Regions from separate parts of the Brevibacillus sp. SIMBA_040 genome, predicted to be linked through region 1. Evidence: riboswitches for the same ligand, from Rfam matches in the RefSeq annotation. Region 1 holds a riboswitch; each other region holds the start of a gene.
What was found. Region 1 has a riboswitch for S-adenosylmethionine ahead of SB752_RS30585 (hypothetical protein). Riboswitches for the same ligand answer to the same signal wherever they lie in the genome.
Positions count from the first base shown of each region.

Region 1 (6,951 bases):
TCCAAGGCAGCGAAGTATTCCTTTGTCAGCTTTTCTCTTTCTTCCGCACTCAGGTTTTCGGAATCAGCCCATTGCTGCTTGAATTGTTCCAGCTGTTCTAGCATAGCCAGCTCGGCCGCAGCTTCTTCCTCTAGATCATAATTTTCGGAAGGGTCAAATGGAATCAGCCGATTATCGTTGCCGCTGCGCAAATAAGAGGTACGCCAATTTTCCGGGAAGCGATAGGCCTGCTCCCCAAACATATATCCGAGAACATCATCGGAGTCGATCGGCAAAAAATGATCGTAATCGTCTCTGCGGCCACCCTCCGATAAATTTATGTGAGAGAGGAAGTAACGGAGGTAGTGCTCGCCTGTTTCCGGATTTTTGACAATGGAATATGTTTCAAACTCGGATTTCTCCAGCTCCTTGAGTGTCTCCAAACAGGAGATAAATTCGTCTTTATCGCGAGAGAGTAATGAGTCCATAATCGTATCGTCCTTTCGATTTGCAATCAGCCCCATGATATCAAAAGCGGTTGGCTCTGACAATGAACGCTGTGCTGCCAGGTGTAATCATGGTTTAAAGCACCATAGGCAGAATTAGAAAAAAATGGGGAAGTGTTGTCACAAAAACGTTTTTGCTGGATCAAATGTATGTCGTTGTACGCAAGGAGGTGAAAAGTACGTGAATGCAAATGTAAATACCAGTACAAAAAAAGCGGATTGGACGCTGCAACCGACAAAGGATGCAATGCTTTCGGCACTAATGAGTGATTACGGCGATAACATCGTGCAGCTGGCGTATTTGATCGTCAAGGATAAAGGTATCGCGGAAGACATCACGCAAGAAGTGTTTCTAAAGGCTTATCGTGGACTGGACCAATTTCGCCAGGAAAGCAGTGTGAAAACATGGCTCTATCGGATCGCCATCAACGAATCGCGAAAATATTTGCGTTCGTGGTCATTTCGCCAAATCTTTTCCACTTATCTTTCGAAAAAAGAACTGGGTCCAGAAAAGGTGGCTGACACCAATGTTGAAGCAGCGGTCATGCAGCGGCTAAGTAAGGTGCAAATTGCTGAACGGGTTATGATGCTGTCTCCTTTGTATCGAAAAGTCATGATCCTACATTACTTTGAGGATTTGTCGATAAAAGAAATCGCACATGTGCTGAATATTTCCGAGGACGCGGTACGTACCCAGCTACATCGTGCGCGTAAAAATTTTAGGGCATTGTGTGAAAAGGAGGGATTGGAATGGATGTAGATAAAGAATTGCGTGAAGCGGTTCATGCCACAAGCAGGGAGGTGGCAGAACAGGTATCATTTTCGGCAGCATTGGAAGAGAGGATTCGAAAAGAAATGAAAAGACAAACGAAATCAAGACGAAAGACAATAGTGATGGGCGGTACGTTGGCGGCATGCTTGGCAGCTGGGGTATGGCTCGGACAACAGCAAGGCATGTTCACGATGGAAGGCACTCGTGCATCGCAGACACCTTCATCCGAACAAATCAACAGGCAAAAAGTCAACGTGTCAGCAAAAGAAGCATTTGCCCCCCTCCTATCGACAATGCCGGAGCTTGCTGGCTTTCGGTTGGAGGAACGAGGGAGTGTCAGTGATATCAAGCAGGTTGCCCTATTAAAAGGAGACCGCTATGAAGGAGAATTTGCCTACAATACGACGACTGGACAGATACAGTGGTATCGCTATGAGAAAGAGGAAGCGCGGGAAGGGGAGCTTCCGGACCTGGAGTCGGCAGAGCAAAAGGCGATAGCTTTTCTTGCGTCCGTACTTGGAGAAGAAAGCAAGCAGTATGCTCATATATCTTCGCATAAATTGACAGATGAAGGAATGCGCAACGGTACGTGGATGAACGTAACGTTCCAAAAAGAGCAGGAAGGTGCTCGAATTCCGTTTGACATCATATCTGTTCAAATTGACAGCGAGGGCCAGGTGGCATTTTTCGGTCGTACAAACAAAGAGGAACAGGAGCTGTTGGGGAAATTGACGAAGTCTCTTCCAGAGCTGAATCCATCGCCAGCACTGGATAACAAATCGATGTATTACGACGGTTTCGAAATAATGCTTGGAAATGCAGATGATGATGATTGGAATCAGGCGTTAATCAGCGTGTCTGGTAAAGCTGAGGATTTGCGGACCTATCGTCTAATTCAGGAAGTGGGGATTTGGAAGGAAGCCCCGGAAGCTCTGGCAAAGAAAACGGCAAACCATTTCCTGCAGGACATGCTTGGAGCGGACAGTAAAAATTACCGATACTCGTACAAAAACGACTCGATTGAATACCAGCGATATTACAATGAGCTGCCGGTCATGAATGATACGATCCGGATATCTGTTAATCAAGCGGGACGGATTGTCTATTATTCCAAAGAAGCGATGAAAAAGCATGAGCTTGCATCTTTTCCGGATGGAAAATCTGCCGTTTCTGTAGAGAAGGCAAAAAAGGAAATGGAGGCCAACATCAAATTAAACTACTTGCAGCACTTTCCCGTTAATCGAGATCGAGCATCAGGGAAGGTAACACAAACAAAGCCCCTGCTGGAATATACGATGTCTGTATCCACCTCCCAGCTCGGTCAACCTTCTTCACTGGGCTGGTACATTGAAGGAACGAGTGGAAAGATTGCCTATAGCACCGGAAACAATGGCCTTGACTACGATCGACGGAAGGAAGAACAAGCATTTGCGTTTCAACCCCCCGAAAGCTATAGCATCGTCACGTCAAAAGAAGAAGCGAAGAAATTGCTGCACAAAGAATTCGGTGTGAGTGTGGAGAGCTTCAAATATGCCGAATACGAAAACCGTGATCCACAATCGAAACATGCTCGAAAAAATTATGTATGGACTGACAACAGCGAAAAGCGTTATGTAGTAGAAACCGATGAACAATCAGGACGAGTCATGGCACTCGGAATACCTCGTCAGGGCAGCCAAGTGACGATCCAGCGCGCGGAGGCGGAAAAAGCGGCGTTGGAGATGCTTGAGAAATACATCGACCCGGCGGTAAAGGAAGTGCAGCTGGCAGAGGTTGTCGAGCCTGGCGCTGCAACACCTGTGGCATCAGGCAACTGGGGATTTGAATTCTTCATGAGCAAAGACGGTATTCCTGTTCTCGATAAGCAGCCAAATGAAGCGTATATCGTAACTGTCGATCCTTCCACTGGGAAGGCAAACGGGTTTGAAAACAGAAGAGAGACAGATGCGCATGTGGAGCTCCCGGACGCAGCCTCCGTCATTTCAAAGGAACAGGCTGTAGAACAGTATCTGCGCGCAATGCCATTGCAGCTTGTGTATCTTTTGAAGAATGAGGACAATGAATGGCTCGATCGTCCGATACTGGCCTATATCCCTTGGAGTCATGACGAGAATGCAGGCAAGCTTTTGCATATTGATGCACGAACCGGCGAAATCGTGAAGGAGCCTTACTAACAGAAAACAAAAAAGGGCTATGCCCAAGCCACGCAAATGGCTTTAGGCGATAGCCCCTTTTCTACAGGTTAACTAGCAGCCGCCGTCACACGAACACGCAACAATGACCAGCAGGATAAACAGTACGAGCACCAATGCGAAGCTGTCGCCAAAGAATCCGTTTCCGCAGTAAGATGTACTCATTTTTGTTTCCCCTCCTTTCCGTTATGCTCTAGTCTATACACGAACGCACAGGTTGGCGTGGGCGAATGACTAGTCATGATAAAAATGGGCGCAGGGGGAGCATACAGGAGTAAATAATAGACAAATTCTCAATTGACGAAGAGACAGGGGGGTGTTAAGATACTGTCAAACGTCAATCACTTTTGACAAAAAACGAATAACTCCATAAAATGTACGACTCTTATCCAGAGAGGCAGAGGGACTGGCCTGATGAAGCCTCGGCAACCGGTAAAAATCCGGTGCCAATTCCAGCAAAGCTACGCGCTTTGAAAGATAAGAGGATGGTTCAGGCGTTGCTGTATCCGCGGACAAATCCTCTTCTTTCTAAAGAAGAGGATTTTTTTCGTGCCATTAGGAATTTACAAAATTCCAAAGGCCAGTATCAGGGCAACCGCGACATTCGCCAGCTGGTATGGCGTAGTCAGGTTTTCTCATCTTCGATTAAAGAAATAAGCCATTGCAGTGGAGAGAAGGAGCAAGTTGATGAAACCTACTTTTCGTGAACAACTTTCCCGAAAAATTCTGATTTTGGATGGTGCGATGGGCACAATGCTGCAGCAGGCGAACCTTACTGCTGACGATTTCGGTGGCGATGAATACGACGGCTGTAACGAGCTGCTGAATTTGACCCGACCTGATGTCATCCGGTCTATTCATGAGAAATATTTGGAAGCTGGAGCAGATATTGTAGAAACCAATTCTTTTGGTGGGGCTTCTATCGTATTGGCTGAGTACGATGTGGCTGACAAGGACATGGAGATTAATATTGCAGCAGCACGCTTGGCGAAGGAAGCTGTCGACGCATACTCCACAAAGGAGTGGCCACGCTTTGTAGCGGGTGCCATGGGGCCAACCACCAAAACCCTCTCACTTACAGGTGGCGTTACGTTTGAAGAACTTGTCGAAGCTTACTACCGTCAGGCAAAAGGCTTGATCATTGGTGGCTCTGACGTGCTTCTCTTGGAGACATCTCAGGATACGCTCAACGTTAAAGCGGGCGGTATCGGTATCCGCAAAGCATTTGACGAGCTGGGAAAAGAAATTCCCGTGATGCTTTCAGGAACCATCGAGCCGATGGGAACGACATTGGCAGGTCAAAACATCGAAGCTTTTTATATCTCCCTGGAGCACTTAAAACCGGTAACGATTGGTTTGAACTGTGCGACAGGTCCAGAGTTTATGCGTGATCATCTCCGTACCTTGTCCGGACTTGCACAATGCGGAGTAAGCTGCTATCCCAATGCGGGTTTGCCCGATGAAAATGGTCACTACCATGAAACCCCTCAAGGCCTCGCTTCCAAAATGCTCGCGTTTGCTGAGCAAGGCTGGTTGAACGTCGCTGGTGGATGCTGTGGTACCACACCGGATCATATCCGGGCAATGGCTGAGGCGTTGAAGGACTGTAAGCCACGAAGCGGTGCTGCCGATTCCGTAAGTGCAGTCTCCGGGATTGAGGTTGTGTATGTGGAAGACGACAGTCGTCCTCTGCTTGTAGGGGAGCGTACAAACGTTATCGGTTCTAAAAAATTCCGCGATCTGATCGCAGCCGGTCAGTATGAGGAAGCATCCGATATTGCCCGTGCACAGGTAAAACGTGGAGCACACGTAATCGACATTTGTTTGGCTGACCCAGACCGTGAAGAATACGAAGATATGGAAAAATTCCTGCAATTCATCGCGAAAAAGGTAAAAGCCCCTCTCATGATCGATTCGACCGATGCCAAGGTGATGGAGCTGGGATTGCGTTATTCCCAAGGGAAAGCGATTCTGAACTCGATTAACCTGGAGGATGGATTGGAACGGTTTGAAGAGGTTGCTCCGCTGATCCACAAATATGGCGCAGCGGTTGTTGTTGGCACGATAGAAGAAGCAGGGATGGCGGTTACGCGCGAAAAGAAGCTGGAAGTAGCGCAGCGCTCCTACGATATCCTCGTCAAGCAATACGGCATGAATCCGCAAGATATTATCTTCGATCCACTAGTCTTCCCTGTGGGGACAGGTGATGAACAATATATTGGTTCTGCAAAAGAAACAGTCGAAGGCATTCGCTTAATCAAGCAAGCGATGCCAGAGTGCAAGACCATCTTAGGTGTAAGTAACGTTTCCTTTGGATTGCCGGCCGCAGGACGCGAGGTGCTGAATGCAGTGTTCCTGTACCACACGACACTAGCTGGGCTAGATTACGCAATCGTGAATACAGAGAAGCTGGAGCGTTACGCGTCGATTCCTGAGAGCGAAAGAAAGCTGGCCGAAGCGTTGTTGTTTGAGACCAATGATGAGACTCTCGCTGCCTTTACCGAATTTTATCGCCAAAAGAAAAGGGAAGTGAGTGTCGAGGTATCCTCATTGACTTTGGAAGAGCGTCTTGCTCGCTATGTCGTTGAAGGCTCCAAAGATGGATTGACTGAAGATCTGAAGCTGGCTCTGGAAAAATACGTGCCGCTTGAAATTATCAATGGTCCATTGATGACTGGTATGGAAGAGGTCGGCCGACTGTTTAACGGAAACCAGCTGATTGTAGCAGAGGTTTTGCAAAGTGCGGAAGTCATGAAAGCATCCGTATCCTACTTGGAGCCGTTTATGGAAAAATCCGACGCTGCCGCCAAAGGAAAGATTCTATTGGCAACGGTCAAAGGTGACGTTCACGACATCGGTAAAAACCTGGTCGAAATCATATTGGCTAACAATGGCTATGATGTCGTTAACTTGGGGATCAAGGTACCGCCTGAGCAGTTGATTGCAGCGTGCAGAGAACAAAAGCCGGATGCTATCGGTTTGTCAGGTCTGTTGGTGAAATCCGCACAGCAGATGGTAATCACCGCGCAGGATTTGCGTGAAGCAGGAATTGATGTTCCGATGATGGTGGGGGGCGCAGCGCTCACTCGCAAATTCACGTCGAATCGGATTGCACCGGAGTATAAAGGAATCGTTCTGTATGCAAAAGACGCAATGGACGGACTAGACCTCGTAAATCGTTTGCAAAATCCGCAAGAGCGAGAGCGACTCGTCGAAGAACAGAAAAATCTGATCGAGGCTGCGGCTACGGCACAACCAGTAGTCGAGGTGAAAAAGTCGACACTGCCAGCTCGTTCTGTGATCAGTCGCACGGTGCCGATTCATTTGCCACCAGATTGTGAGAGACATGTCCTGCGTTCGTATCCGATCAGCCATCTGCAGCCTTATCTGAATCTACGGATGCTTCTGGGAAAACACCTAGGTGTTCGTGGGAATGTCGACAAGCTGCTTGAAGCGGGCGACGAAAAAGTGGTGCAATTGTATGAACTGGTAGAGGAACTCT
Region 1 is NZ_JAWRXI010000030.1:44,081-51,031, reverse strand. It holds gene SB752_RS30605 (hypothetical protein) at 1-530, opposite strand, end outside; gene SB752_RS30600 (sigma-70 family RNA polymerase sigma factor) at 733-1,245, shown strand; gene SB752_RS30595 (YcdB/YcdC domain-containing protein) at 1,236-3,431, shown strand; gene SB752_RS30590 (YjcZ family sporulation protein) at 3,504-3,614, opposite strand; SAM riboswitch class I at 3,832-3,933, shown strand; gene SB752_RS30585 (hypothetical protein) at 3,935-4,156, shown strand; gene metH (methionine synthase) at 4,137-6,951, shown strand, end outside.

Region 2 (6,951 bases), on a different contig from region 1:
GAACGTAGAAATCACTCGCTGCTTTCCTCCCAAAAGGGCTGGAGTCGTATAAGCAGTCAGGCTACCTACGAATACGAGAATGCTACCGATGATCAAGCCTGGAACACTCAGTGGTACAATCACCTTGCGAAACGCAGTAAATTTGGAGGCGCCCAAGCTCTCAGCAGCCTTAATCAAATCTGGATCAATGTTTTCCATAACACCGACCAGCGTGATAATGATCAACGGCAGGAACAAATGAATCAAACCGATCATCATCGCGGTCGGGGTGTACAATATTTCCAATGGCTTATCAATCAATCCCAATGAGAGCAGGGAGCTGTTTAAAAGCCCTTTTTTTCCGAGAATAATCATCCAACTGAAGGAACGCACAACAGAGCTGGTCAACAGTGGAAAGATGGCGAGTGCAAGCAAAATGCCCTTTTTACGAGGCCCGAGCTTCGAAATGTAATAAGCTGCAGGAAAACCTAACAGGATGCAAGCGATGGTCGTTACGATACTCACTTGCAGAGTCGTCAGCAAAATCTTCATAAAGTACTTGTCAGTCAGAAACTGGAGATATCCTTGTAGTGTAAAGCTGCCTTCTTGATAGAAGGTAGACGCAATCGTGAGCACGATCGGAATGACCATGAACAGCGTCAAAAACAACACGCCTGGCAGCAGCAATAAATAAAGACCCTTTTTTTTCATTCCATTAACTCCTGTTCACGGTATCGTCAGGCTTTCAGCGCGCGGATAAAACGTACAAAGAATGCATCGGCATCCACGTCCAGACAGACATTCATGTTTGGCTCTTTTTTCAATCGGTTTTGGAAATCACACACAGTCTGCCCGTCACACAGTTCGCTTCTCGTCTCGATATCGACATACAGCTTTTTCGTCGTCACCAAATCCTTGGACAAGGCGACCCCAACAGCTAGTGGGTCATGCATGGCGCATGCCCGTACACCATTTCGTTCAAAATAACGTTTTAAATAATCGGAAGTGCTTTGCTTCACATAACGCCCAATCGGCGTATCGCCTAGCTCTCCAATATGTTCTTCGTTCAGCAGTACTTTTCTCGTCACATCTAGTCCTACCAAAGTTAGCTCAGGAAAGCCTGCATGAAAAACAAACTTGGCTGCCTCCGGGTCCACATACATGTTGTACTCAGCGACAGGAGTCACATTGCCGTGTTCTTTGACTACCCCGCCCATAAAGATCACTTCTTTAACAAGCTCCACCAGCTCGGGGCATTTTTTCACAGCCAGCGCCAGATTGGTCAGTGGTCCTGTCATAACCAGCGTCACTTCACCCGGCTGCTTTTTCACTTGTTCAATGATGAAATCCGGTCCGAAGCCCTCTGATGGCCGCTTCGTGACGGTGACACCTCGCAGTGCGCCTCCCAGTCCGTCCTCGCCATGAACACTGTGCTCGAAAAATACGGGACGCAGCAATGGCTGGGACGCACCCTTCACGACTGGGATCTGCTCCCCTACTTGCAGCAAGTCGAGAATTTTGCATGTATTTTCTGTAGCTTTCCCCAGAGAGACATTACCGTTGACGGTCGTAACTCCGATGAGCTCACACTCGCCACTCTTCACTGCGAGCATGATCCCGAGAGCATCATCGATACCTGTATCGACATCCAAAATGATTTTTGGCTTCATGGGTGGGCCTCCTCTCGCATCTGTTTTGAAAAAACAAGGGTATAAGCACATGGTTTATACCCTCGTTCCTTTTTACCCTTTATTGAGTGATTTCACGGTTCCAACGGTCAATCCAAGCCTTGGAATTTTCGTTTACGAATTTCATATCCAGCTTTTGCAGCTTGTTGATCGTTTCTTCGCCATATGTTACGCCTTTTGCTTCTTCATCTGTAAGCTTAACAGCCGTGTTAACTGGCGAATCTATTTTTGCTTTCGCTGCTTTTTCCTGAACGTCCTTGCTCAATTGATAGTTGATGAAGTCTTCAGCCAGCTCTTTGTTTTTGCTGCCTTTTACGATGTTTACCGTATTCATTACTGCGTAGCCACCGCTAGTAGGTGCTACAAACTTCGCTTCTGGTACTGCTGCCTGAATATCCTTGAAGTACATTTCCATGATTGGTCCAACTGCAATCTCTTCTTGGCTGAACATGTTTACGTACTCAGATGTTTTGTCGTAATACTTCACTACGCCTTTGTTTACTTCTTTCATTTTGGCAAACGCTTGGTCTTCGTTAAATTCTTTGCTTCCAGCCACTTTCGAAGCGCTGTCGAGGATCATTGGGCCAGTTGTGGAGGTGATGCTTGGCAGTGTCAGCTTGCCTGCCAGCTCTGGGTTCCACAGGTCTTTCCAATCTTTGATTTCGGTTTTTACGATGTTTGGATTGTAGGCAATCCCGAATTGTCCAATCGTGTAGGCAGGACCGTAGTCTTCACCCAGTGGAGCTTTGGCAATATCATAAATCTCGTTCAGGTTAGGGATGCGCGTACGATCGATTTTCTCAAATGCACCGCTATCGATACCTTGTTGAGCATAATAGTCGGAAAGATAAATCAGATCGACATCTGAGCTGCCTTGACGGACTTTATTCAGACGCTCTGCATTGTTCCCGATTTCCAGAACGATTTTGACGTTATGCTCTTTTTCGAACGGCTCATACACTTCTTTGCGGAAAAAGTCTTCGGAGAAACCCCATGTAGAGATGACCAGCTTGGTTGGCTCACCCTTTGCTGCTCCACCAGCAGCCCCTTGTTGTGGTTGCTCACCACTGCCACAGCCAGCCAGTGCCAACGAGAGTGCAGAAAAGGATAGGATTCCTGTCAGTAATTTTTTCATTTTAACTTCCTCCATTTCAGGTATCGCCTGAGTCTTATTCTTCCATTGGCTTAGGATTCAACGTTTCTCTGTTTTTATACAACCTGCAACCGTTGATAAACCCCCTACTGTTCCACCGTTCGCGTTTATCTATGCATCAACCACACCCTTATAAAGGTAAAATTTGTTAAAAAGAAAAAAGAAAAGTACCCTTGATTAGAACGTTTCATTCTAAACAAGAGCACTTTTCTTCGTAAACAAAGAGAAGCGACACCCGTTTTCGCCAAAGCTTATGGTCTTCTCTTGAGATAGATCAAAAGAGAAAATCCAAATTACTCTGTCAGGTATTCAGTTCTGGTTCTGTCAGAATAACATTCGTAATCGCCAGCTGTGTAGCAGCGTCGTAGTCTCGTAGTACAGCCTCTATGTTCAGGCCCATTTCTTCTTCCAATCGTTCCCGTAGTCTTTTCTTATATAGAAGAGACATTCGGAAATCGACTTCGAGCTTTAGTGATGGGGCCTCACCCTCCAGCGCAACAGAGCGCGGAGAACGGCGATGTTTGGCATAGAAGGTAATCATTTGGTTCTCGATCGTTACTCTCAGTAGAGTCGTTCCAAATCCGAACAACTCTTTTGCTATCTCATTATATATAGCAGATAGCTTTTTTCTGATTTCATTCGTATCCAATAGTGTCATGGCCATCACCTGTGAGAACATATATCAGGTTTGTTTTTTTCCATTATACATATGTTCTGCTCCTCTAGCAAGTAATCATTCGTATTTTGACTAAATTTATTGCTTGCGACCTGTATAAACTACAATTTTTCAATCTAAATACTTCACTTAGTTTTCCTTGCGACAACTTCCGACAAAATCGTATTGAAAATATTCGAATATAATTCTCTTAGATTTTCCTCTGTCTGCTCATCATTTTTAAAGCCATACTCAAATATTGTGTACTGCCCATTTTTGTTGATAAATCCAGTTGCAAACATTCCTGAATTTGTTGCTGGCGCTTTAGAATATGTTAATGCTTCCTCTATGAATGGATAATACGACTTCTTTGATCCAATAAAAAACACAGGGTATTTCAAGTTTTTATAAAGATCCGCAAATCTGGCACTAGATGCTTCTTCAAGAAACTCTGGCATAATAAATAAAGCGTGAAATTCTGTATCAGGAGTGCTACTCATCTTTCCAAGTTCGATCTCAGTGAACTCTATGTTTTTTTCGTCAACCATAGGAGGATTCCCTACAACGCCTATTTTTATTGTTTGCTCGTTTGGGAGAAGGACGGATTCATCAATGTTCGCACAGCCCGCAGTCAAAAAACAACATGATAAAATGAGAGTAAAAAGGAATTTACACAACGAAATCGCCCCATCCCCTTTTTTACATATAATACCATATTTGAGTTTAACCTGAGAAATAACTTGGCGATTTTCTCGAAAGTTAATATTTTTAAAAACATTTGACAGACATGAACAAGCAAGCTATAATCCAACTAACCGAATCAGATTTTATCGATTTAATTGAATAAAACGTTCTCTTATAAAGAGAGGTGGAGGGACTGGCCCTATGATACCTCGGCAACCTATCTCGATAGATATGGTGCCAATTCCAGCGGAAAACATTCCGGAAGATAAGAGAGGTGTTCTACGACTGTTTCACGATGACAGTTTCTAACCTCTTCTATTTTCAGAAGAGGTTTTTTTGCATACTTACGCAATACCAAGTTCTCTACCCTCTTTTCGGCATTACTTTTCAATATATATAAAAAACAAGGATTGGGGAGAAATTCAAATGAAAAAGACAGGTCTGTTACTCACATCACTGCTACTCGCGGCATCACTCGTGACCGCTTGCGGAGGCAAACAAGAAGCTGCACCAGCAACTGGCGCAGCTGAACAAACAAGCGTCAAGGTTGGTGTAACCGGGGGACCACACGAAGAAATCATGAACAAAGTAAAAGAAGTGGCAAAAACAAAAGGATTGGATGTAGAAGTTGTCGTCTTCAACGATTATGTACAGCCGAACCAAGCCCTCGATAAAGGAAACCTGGACATCAACAGCTTTCAAACAATTCCTTTCCTCGATAAATTCAATCAAGACCATAAAACAAAGCTGACCATCATCGGCAAAACCGTGACTTATCCGATGGGGCTCTACTCCACCAAGCATAAAAAAATAGAAGACATCCCAGACGGCGGTGTTGTCGGCATCCAAAACGATCCTTCGAACCGCGCTCGTGCCCTGCAACTATATCAGGCAGCTGGTCTGATCAAATTGAAGGATGGCGTAGGTGACAATGCGACACCTCTGGATATCGTAGAAAATCCGAAGAATCTGAAGTTCAAAGAGCTCGAAGCAGCATTCCTGGCGCGTTCCCTAAACAACGTTGAGGTCGCTTCGATCAACACCAACTTTGCAATGGAAGCAGGCTATTCCCCTAAAAAGGATGCGATCTTTGCTGAAACCTCTGATTCACCGTATGTAAATGTCCTCGTTGCCAATGACAAAAACAAAGACAATCCAGCTTACCAAAAGCTTGTTGATAGCTATCGTTCCGAAGAAGTAAAGAAATTCATCGAAGAACGCTTTGAAGGTTCCGTGCTTCCTTCCTGGTAAAAATTAAGTAAGCAGCAAGGAGACGTTAAGAAATGATACAGCTAACCGACATTCATAAGTCATACAAAGTGGGCAATAAGCAGGTCGAGGCTTTGAAGGGCGTCTCATTGAACGCGGAAAAAGGGCAAATCTATGGTGTCATCGGCTTTAGCGGAGCGGGGAAAAGTACCCTGCTCCGTACCATCAATTTGCTGGAAAAGCCGACGAGCGGTTCTGTTATCGTAAATGGTCAAGATATGCTTTCTCTGAAAGAAAAAGAGCTGCGTCAGGCACGCAAAAAAATCGGCATTATTTTTCAGCATTTTAATCTGCTGTCATCTTACAACGTTTTCGACAATGTAGCTGAGATTTTGCGTATGAACCGCGTTCCAAAGGATGTCATCAAGCAAAAGGTCGAGGATCTGCTCCGACTGGTGGGACTTGCGGACAAGGCAAACGCTTACCCTTCCCAGCTGTCAGGTGGACAAAAACAGCGTGTCGGCATCGCCCGTGCGCTGGCTACCGATCCGGAAATCTTGCTCTGTGACGAAGCAACCTCGGCGCTCGATCCACAAACAACCGAATCGATTCTTGAGCTTCTGCTGGATATTAACAAGAAATTCGGCCTGACCATTGTCCTAATCACACACGAGATGCAGGTCATCAAAAAAATCTGCGATCATGTTGCCATCATGGAAAACGGTCACGTCATTGAACAGGGCTCGGTGCTCGATGTTTTCAGCAATCCGCAGCAACCGACCACACGTAACTTTATTAAAACGATTTTTGATGATGAAGTCCCTGCGGAAATACTGTCCAAGATCAAGCAAACTGGACCTTCTGCCAAAATTCTTCGCGTCGCTTTTCGTGGAGATGCAGCGCTCGATCCCGTTCTTGGAACGCTGTCTGCACGTTTCCCGGTAAGCACCAATTTATTGTACGGCTCGATTACTTCTATCAAAGGAACCGCACTCGGCATTCTGCTTCTTCACATATCCGGTGAGCAGCAAGCTGTGCAGGACGGCGTCGCTTTCCTGCGTGAGTCCGTCTACAACGTAGAAATCGTAACACGAGAGGAGGTAACCCGGTAATGGATCGTTTGACAGAAATGATTCCCGTATTTGGGCAATCGCTGCAAGAGACTGTCATCATGGTGGGCATCTCCTTGTTTATCGCTACGATCATCGGGATTCCACTGGGGATTCTGATTGTCATTACCCAGGGCAATCATTTGTTTCCGAGCAAGGTTATTTATCACACGTTGAATACTCTCATCAATATCGTTCGGTCATTGCCCTTCATCATCCTGATGGTCGCCATCATTCCTTTTACAGAGCTGGTTGTCGGTACCTCGATCGGAATCGAAGGAGCAATCGTCCCTCTCATCGTCTATACAGCGCCTTACATCGCCCGTTTGATGGAAACGGCACTGCTCGACGTCGATCGTGGTGTGATTGAGGCTTATCGTGCGATGGGTGCATCCCGTTTACAAATTATCTCTCGCATCATGCTGCGCGAAGCAAGACCCGGCATCGTCTTGTGTCTGACGATCGCTACGATCG
Region 2 is NZ_JAWRXI010000006.1:35,779-42,729, reverse strand. It holds gene SB752_RS11745 (ABC transporter permease) at 1-690, opposite strand, end outside; gene SB752_RS11740 (nucleoside hydrolase) at 717-1,649, opposite strand; gene SB752_RS11735 (ABC transporter substrate-binding protein) at 1,729-2,802, opposite strand; gene SB752_RS11730 (DUF2294 domain-containing protein) at 3,122-3,478, opposite strand; gene SB752_RS11725 (hypothetical protein) at 3,622-4,023, opposite strand; SAM riboswitch class I at 4,329-4,431, shown strand; gene SB752_RS11720 (MetQ/NlpA family ABC transporter substrate-binding protein) at 4,586-5,410, shown strand; gene SB752_RS11715 (methionine ABC transporter ATP-binding protein) at 5,443-6,480, shown strand; gene SB752_RS11710 (methionine ABC transporter permease) at 6,480-6,951, shown strand, end outside.
Region 2: linked by a shared signal. The riboswitch ahead of SB752_RS11720 (MetQ/NlpA family ABC transporter substrate-binding protein) and the one ahead of SB752_RS30585 (hypothetical protein) in region 1 are both predicted to bind S-adenosylmethionine.

Region 3 (6,951 bases), on a different contig from region 1:
GTCTGGCTACATTCAACCGGACGATGCGTGTATTTGCCATGATTTTGTCGCTGATTTTGACCCCTGTTTACGTGGCGGCACTTACATACCATTACGAGATGATTCCAGCAGACCTGTTGCTTTCCCTTGCCCAATCACGTTCACGTGTGCCATTGCCGCCATTATGGGAAGCGATTTTGATGGAGCTCATCATTGAGCTTTTGCGGGAAGCAGGTGCCAGATTGCCTACCAAGGTCGGTCAAACGATCGGTATCGTAGGTGGTATTGTTATCGGTCAGGCGATTGTGCAAGCGGGATTTACGAGCAACATCCTGATTATTATCGTGGCCCTTGGTGCGCTCTCTTCGTTTATCGCGCCCAGCTATATGATTGGCTCGACCATTCGAGTCATTCGCTTTCCCATGATCTTGTTGTCGGGATTATTGGGGGCTTTAGGGATTGTTGTTGGCTTTAGCTTTCTGGCCAGTCACTTGCTGCGTCAGACCAGCTTGGGTCGTCCGTATATGTATCCGATCTACCCGGTTCGTTTCTCGGATTGGAAAGACGGCTTTATTCGTGCACCACTATCTTCCCTGACTGAGCGAAACCATTTTTTCTCGCCCAAAAAAGTACGTCGTTTTGATCGTGACAAGGCAAAAGAAAAGAAAGACATCGACGAGTAAGAGAGGCTCTTATGGACACCAATATTGAGGTAAAAAAAGGGAACACGATATCAGCGTTTCTGGCTGGATTTATGGTTCATGGTACCCAACTTGGAGTCGGGGTTCTTGGTTTTCAGCGTGTCATCGCAAAGGAGTCAGGACATGATGCGTGGATATCGGTCATTATGGCCGGGCTATTTACCCATCTGACCGTATGGGTGATTGTGAAGACCTTGCAGAAATACCCCTCGTCAGACATATACGGAATCCAGAACGACGTGTTTGGAAAGTGGATCGGGACGTGCTTAGGAGTCGTTTATTTGACGTATTTTTTTATGTCAGCGGGTGTGGTATTACGTACCTACATCGAAGTGGTGCAGACATGGGTGTTTCCGAATTTGCCGACATGGATATTGTCAGCGATCATTCTCATTCTTGCTTTTTACACGGTCTTGGGAGGGATTCGTGTAGTCGCTGGCTATACGTTCTTTTCAGTGGCGGTCACGATTTGGCTCATATGTGACCTGTACTTTCCGCTACAATTTGCACAGTGGGAGTATTTATTTCCGATTTTGGATACGAACATGGAGCAGCTTTTCAAAGGCATGGTAGCAATGTCGTTGACCAGTATCGGCTTCGAAGTCATCTATGCCGTGTACCCGTATGTGCAAAATAAGGAAAGAGTGGTTAGCAGCACACAATGGGCCATACTCGTTACCTATTTGATCTATACGTTAGTCATGGTCGTGTCGCTGGTCTTTTTTAGTCAAGGACAGTTAATGAGAACGATCTGGGCGACGCTCAATCTGAAAAAAATGGTGTACATGCCTATTATGGAGAGGTTTGAGCTTGTAGGCATTTCCATGTGGCTACTCGTGGTTCTGCCAAACATCATGATCTTTCTCTGGGCTTCTGCACGTGGGATCAAACGATTGTTTGGCTGGAATCTGCGCAAATCGTTGTATTGGATTTTACCTATCATTTACATCGCTTCACTGGCACTTCTCACCAGACAGGAGATGAATCGGCTCAACGACATTTACTCCAAAATCGGAATGTATGTCGCCTACATATATCCGTATTTTTTGTATTTAATGGTCATCATAAAGCAGCGTGCCAAGCGAGCGAAGGAGGGTGCGTCAGATGCATCTATACCCGAATAGCCAGAAAAAATGGTTCATGCATTATTGGGCTATGTGGTGCTCCCTAATCTTGATGATGACAGGCTGCTCGGACAGGCAGATTTTTGACGAGACGGGCCTCGCTACCGTAGTTGGTTATGACCAGTTGAAAGATAAAAATATTCGCGCCACCATCGTGATGCCCTCGATCAATCCGGAAGCAAAGGAAAAAATTCAAGTGATTTCTGCTGTGGGCGAAACCAGTAAAGGAATTCGCGACCGTACGAATTTGCAATCAGATAAGCGGATACTGGGAGGGCAAATACGCGTAGCCCTGTACAACGAGCATTTTGCCCGAAATGGAATTGGCAGCATTATTGATACGCTGTATCGGGATTCCTCTCTTTCCAGCAGAGTCTACCTCTGTGTATATGATGGAGATACTTATGATCTCTTGACATACCCGTATAAGGAAGAAGGAAATATCGGGATCTATATGTATAGAATGATTGAACAAAATATAAAAGGAGAAAAAATCCCTTCGTCTACCATGCATGAATTTTTCAGGGCTTACTATGATACAGGGATCGACCCAATCATGCCCTTTATTACGCGAAAAGGAGACGAATTGATGATTAAAGGGGTCGCCTTGTTTCGCGGCGATCGCTATGTGGGATGGATCTCGCCTAAGGAAGCTTTTCTGATCAAGCTTATTCATGGCAAGTTCAAAATTGGTAGCTATGATACCTCAGTGCCTGCTCAGATTTTCGGTCAGACCCCAAAGGATCAAAGTAATAAAAAAGATAAAGTACAGCTCGTCTTTGATACCATTTCAAGTGTCTCCAAAATCAAGCTGGAGCAAGCATCCCCTCCGCACTTTAATGTCCATGTTCGCTTGCATGCACGTATTCTTGAGATGACGCTTCCGTTGAAGCTGGAGGACCCCAAGATGATGAAGATTATGGAAAGGGCGTTGGAGCAGGAGATCGAACAGGAGCTGCAAAAGGTAATCAAAAAACTGCAAGCGATGGGTGTCGATCCTGCTGGCTTCGGCATCGTGTATCGTGCGAATCAGAGGGGCATGTCCGAGATGACCGTAAACGAATGGAGGAAGATGTTTAAGGACGCACAGTTTCAATTTCATGTGAAAGCAACCATCATCCGAAATGGCGTCATGGATTAGAAAAAACTTTTACCTACTATTACTATTGACTTACTATTTTCAAAAGCGATATAATCCGACTTGTATCATGAAAATATGCAAAACGAACATAATATACGTGGAAATCTTTCTTATCAAGAGAGGCGGAGGGACAGGCCCTATGAAGCCCGGCAACCGGTCTATTTTCGAATAGACGTCGCGGTGCCAATTCCTACAAGATTGATTGGATCTTGATAGATGAGAAGGGTGGATGCGAACGTATAAATTGCGTTGCAGCCCCTTTTTCGTTTGATGAAAAAGGGGCTCGTTTGTTTTTAACGGGAGGTGGAAATGGTTGATTCAACTGCGAGAGCTGCATAAGAGCTATCTGGTACAGGGAAATAAAATCCCTGCATTACTGGGGATTAACCTCTCAATCAAAAAGGGAGAGATATATGGGATTATTGGCCATTCCGGTGCGGGGAAAAGTACATTAATTCGTTGTATGAATCTGCTGGAGCGGCCAACTACAGGCGAGGTCATCATTGACGGTGTTGATTTGACCAAGCTGGATGATCGGAGGCTGCAGGAGCAGCGCCGTCACGTCGGTATGATTTTTCAACACTTTAATTTGCTGTCATCGGCTACGGTTGGTGAAAACGTCGCTTTTCCGTTGAAGCTGGCAAAGCGCCCCAAAGCCGAGATCAAGAAAAAGGTGGACGAACTATTAAAGCTGGTGGGCCTTGAGGATCATCGGGACAAATATCCGGCACAGCTGTCAGGCGGACAGAAGCAGCGGGTAGGGATTGCACGGGCTTTGGCGAACGACCCGAAGGTACTCTTGTGTGATGAAGCTACATCGGCGCTCGATCCACAGACGACCAACTCCATTTTGGCGCTGCTCCTCGATATTAATCGCAAGCTGGGGCTGACTATCGTACTCATTACACATGAGATGCAGGTCATCCGCTCCATTTGTGATCGGGTAGGTGTTATTGACGGTGGCCTGATTGTAGAGGAAGGCGATGTGCTTGAAGTATTCCTCAAGCCGAAGCACCCGACCACACAGGAATTTGTAGAGCAGGTGGCTGATTCTCATGAGCTGCGCGAAATGGTAGCGCATGAGAAGGCTTCCGGTAATCGCACGATCGCACGCGTCACCTTTTTGGGGGAACAGACGTACAAGCCGATTCTGTTTCAGACGATGCAAGAGACAGGTACTGTGTTCAGCATCCTGCAAGGGACGATCTCACGGATGAAAGATACGCCGTATGGTCAGCTTGTTGTCGAGCTGGAAGGCAATGCAGAACAAAACAAGCAGGCAATCGAGAAGCTGCGTGAGCGTGGCCTGGAAGTGGAGGTGATCTAGATGGAGTGGCTGGAACTAAAAAATGTGGATTGGTCTGAGATTGGAATTGGGACAGTAGATACACTCTCCATGCTTGGTTTTTCAACCTTGTTTACCATCTTGATTGGATTGCCGCTGGGCATCATTCTGTTTCTCACCTCAAGAGGGCAGCTTCTGGCCAACCGTGGATTTTATCTCGTCGCATCTTTTATTGTGAACGTCCTGCGTTCCGTTCCTTTTATCATTTTGATGATCTTATTGATTCCTGTTACCAAAGCGATTGTAGGTACCTCGCTGGGAGTACTTGGCTCCATCCCGCCGCTGGTCATCGGGGCAGCGCCATTTTTTGCCCGACTGGTCGAAACCTCTTTGCGGGAAGTAGATCGCGGGGTAACGGAGGCAGCACAATCCATGGGTGCTTCGAATTGGCAAATTGTCTGGAACGTACTTTTGCCGGAAGCCCGCTCGGGTCTGATTGCAGGGATTACGATTACGACAGTCGCCCTCGTTTCCTATACGGCGATGTCCGGGGTTATCGGTGGCGGTGGCTTGGGTGATCTGGCGATTCGCTATGGATATCAACGCTTCCAGACTGATGTCATGATTGTTACTGTTGTTATTTTGTTAGTGTTGGTTCAGATCTTGCAATCGCTGGGGGACCGTCTGGTTCTCAAATACAGCCGCAAGTAAGGTCTTTCCATAAATCGTTTTAGAAGTGGTTTACAAATAAAGGGGGAAATCTACTGTGAAGAAACTGGTTGTATCTGTACTTTCTACTGTATTGGCATTTTCTTTGGCAGCTTGCGGAAGCAAAACAGAAACCGCTCCTGCTCCATCTACAGGTGGCGCACAAGGTGGACAACAACAAGAAGTTACGTTGACTATTGGTGCTACTGCTGTACCACACGGGGAAATCCTGAAGTTTGTTCAACCTAAGCTGAAGGAACAAGGTGTAAACTTGGTGATTAAAGAATTCACTGACTATGTACAACCAAACGTACAAGTAAATGAAAAACAACTCGACGGAAACTTCTTCCAACATAAACCATACCTGGAGCAATTCAATAAAGACCAGAACATGACTTTGGAGCCTGTGACTGCGGTACACATTGAGCCATTCGGTGCTTACTCCAAAAAAATCAAAAGCGTTGATGAGCTAGTTGATGGCGCAACAATCGCACTGCCAAACGACGTAACCAACAACGGTCGTGCGCTGGCTCTTCTCGAAAAAAACGGTGTAATCAAGCTGAAAGACGGCGTAGGCATCAGCGGTACGGTAAAAGATATCGTAGAAAACAAGAAAAACGTGAAATTCAAAGAAGTTGAGGCTGCTATGCTGCCGCGCGTTCTGGATGAAGTAGATCTGGCTCTGATCAACACTAACTATGCATTGGAAGCGAAGCTCGTACCTACCAAAGATGCTCTGTTCATCGAAGACAAAGAATCTCCATATGCAAACTTCCTGGTAGCTCGTCCTGACAACAAGGATTCCGAAGCAATGCAAAAGCTGGCGAAAGAACTGAACTCGCCTGAGGTGAAAAAATTCCTCGAAGACACATACCAAGGCGCGATCATCCCAGCGTTCTAAGTAACCAATTAATTGAGCGATCACATAAACCCAATCTGCCTACTACGGCTGGTTGGGTTTATTTCCCTTAACAATAGAATAAATATTCATAAAATTAAATTAAATATCTTCAAACCCCATTCTCAAGCCCATTTCTGTCGAGTATATTGGTGGCGATAGAAAATGTTTGATAAGGGGGAAAATTTGAATGAGACAGAAAATTTCTATCATTGCCAGTATGATTATGATTGCGGGAAGTATTTTGGCAGGATGTGCAGGAGGTGGACAGACGCAGCCTCAGCCTCAGCCGAATTCGCCAAGCTCGGGTGAAGTAGCGCAGGTGGCAGCATCGAAAGCTCCGCAAATGTTCCGTGCAAACCTGACGAGCGAGCCTTCAACGGCTGACCCTGGGTTAGCCAAGGACGCCACATCAGGAACGGTCGTGAGGGCTACATTCGACGGCTTGACTCGTCTGGATGCTGCCTCCAAGCCGATGAATTCGGTGGCTTCAGACGTAAAGGTCTCGGAGGATAACCGGATCTATACTTTCACGCTCCGCGATGCCAAATGGAGCAACGGCGATCCAGTGACTGCCCAAGACTTTGAGTTTGCCTGGAAGCGAGTGCTCGATGCTAATCTGGGAGCGGAGTATGCCTATCAGCTTTATTACATCAAGAATGCCGAAAAAGTGCACAAAGGGCAGGCAAAAGCTGGTGAGCTCGGCGTGAAGGTCATCGACGACAAGACATTAGAGGTAACACTGGAGAATCCGACACCATTTTTCCTGGAGCTGACTGCCTTTTATACGTATTATCCTGTACCGAAAAAAGTGGTGGAAGCAAATCCGAAGTGGGCATTCGAAGCTGCGACACATGTGGCGAATGGTCCGTTCAAAATGACGGAATGGAAGCACAAGAGCAAGATCGTCTTGGAAAAGAACGAAAACTACTGGGATAAAGACACGGTTAATCTGGATAAGATCGAGTTTGTGATGATTGAGGACGATAGCACGGCGCTGGCGATGTTTGAAAACAATGAGCTGGACTGGGCAGGTCAACCACTGGGGGGATTGCCAGTAGATGCGATTCCATCCCTCAAAGAATCCGGAAAGCTGGTCATTCATCCAAAGGCAA
Region 3 is NZ_JAWRXI010000012.1:59,359-66,309, reverse strand. It holds gene SB752_RS20515 (spore germination protein) at 1-662, shown strand, start outside; gene SB752_RS20510 (GerAB/ArcD/ProY family transporter) at 674-1,804, shown strand; gene SB752_RS20505 (Ger(x)C family spore germination protein) at 1,785-2,945, shown strand; SAM riboswitch class I at 3,053-3,168, shown strand; gene SB752_RS20500 (methionine ABC transporter ATP-binding protein) at 3,259-4,272, shown strand; gene SB752_RS20495 (methionine ABC transporter permease) at 4,273-4,941, shown strand; gene SB752_RS20490 (MetQ/NlpA family ABC transporter substrate-binding protein) at 4,997-5,839, shown strand; gene SB752_RS20485 (peptide ABC transporter substrate-binding protein) at 6,027-6,951, shown strand, end outside.
Region 3: linked by a shared signal. The riboswitch ahead of SB752_RS20500 (methionine ABC transporter ATP-binding protein) and the one ahead of SB752_RS30585 (hypothetical protein) in region 1 are both predicted to bind S-adenosylmethionine.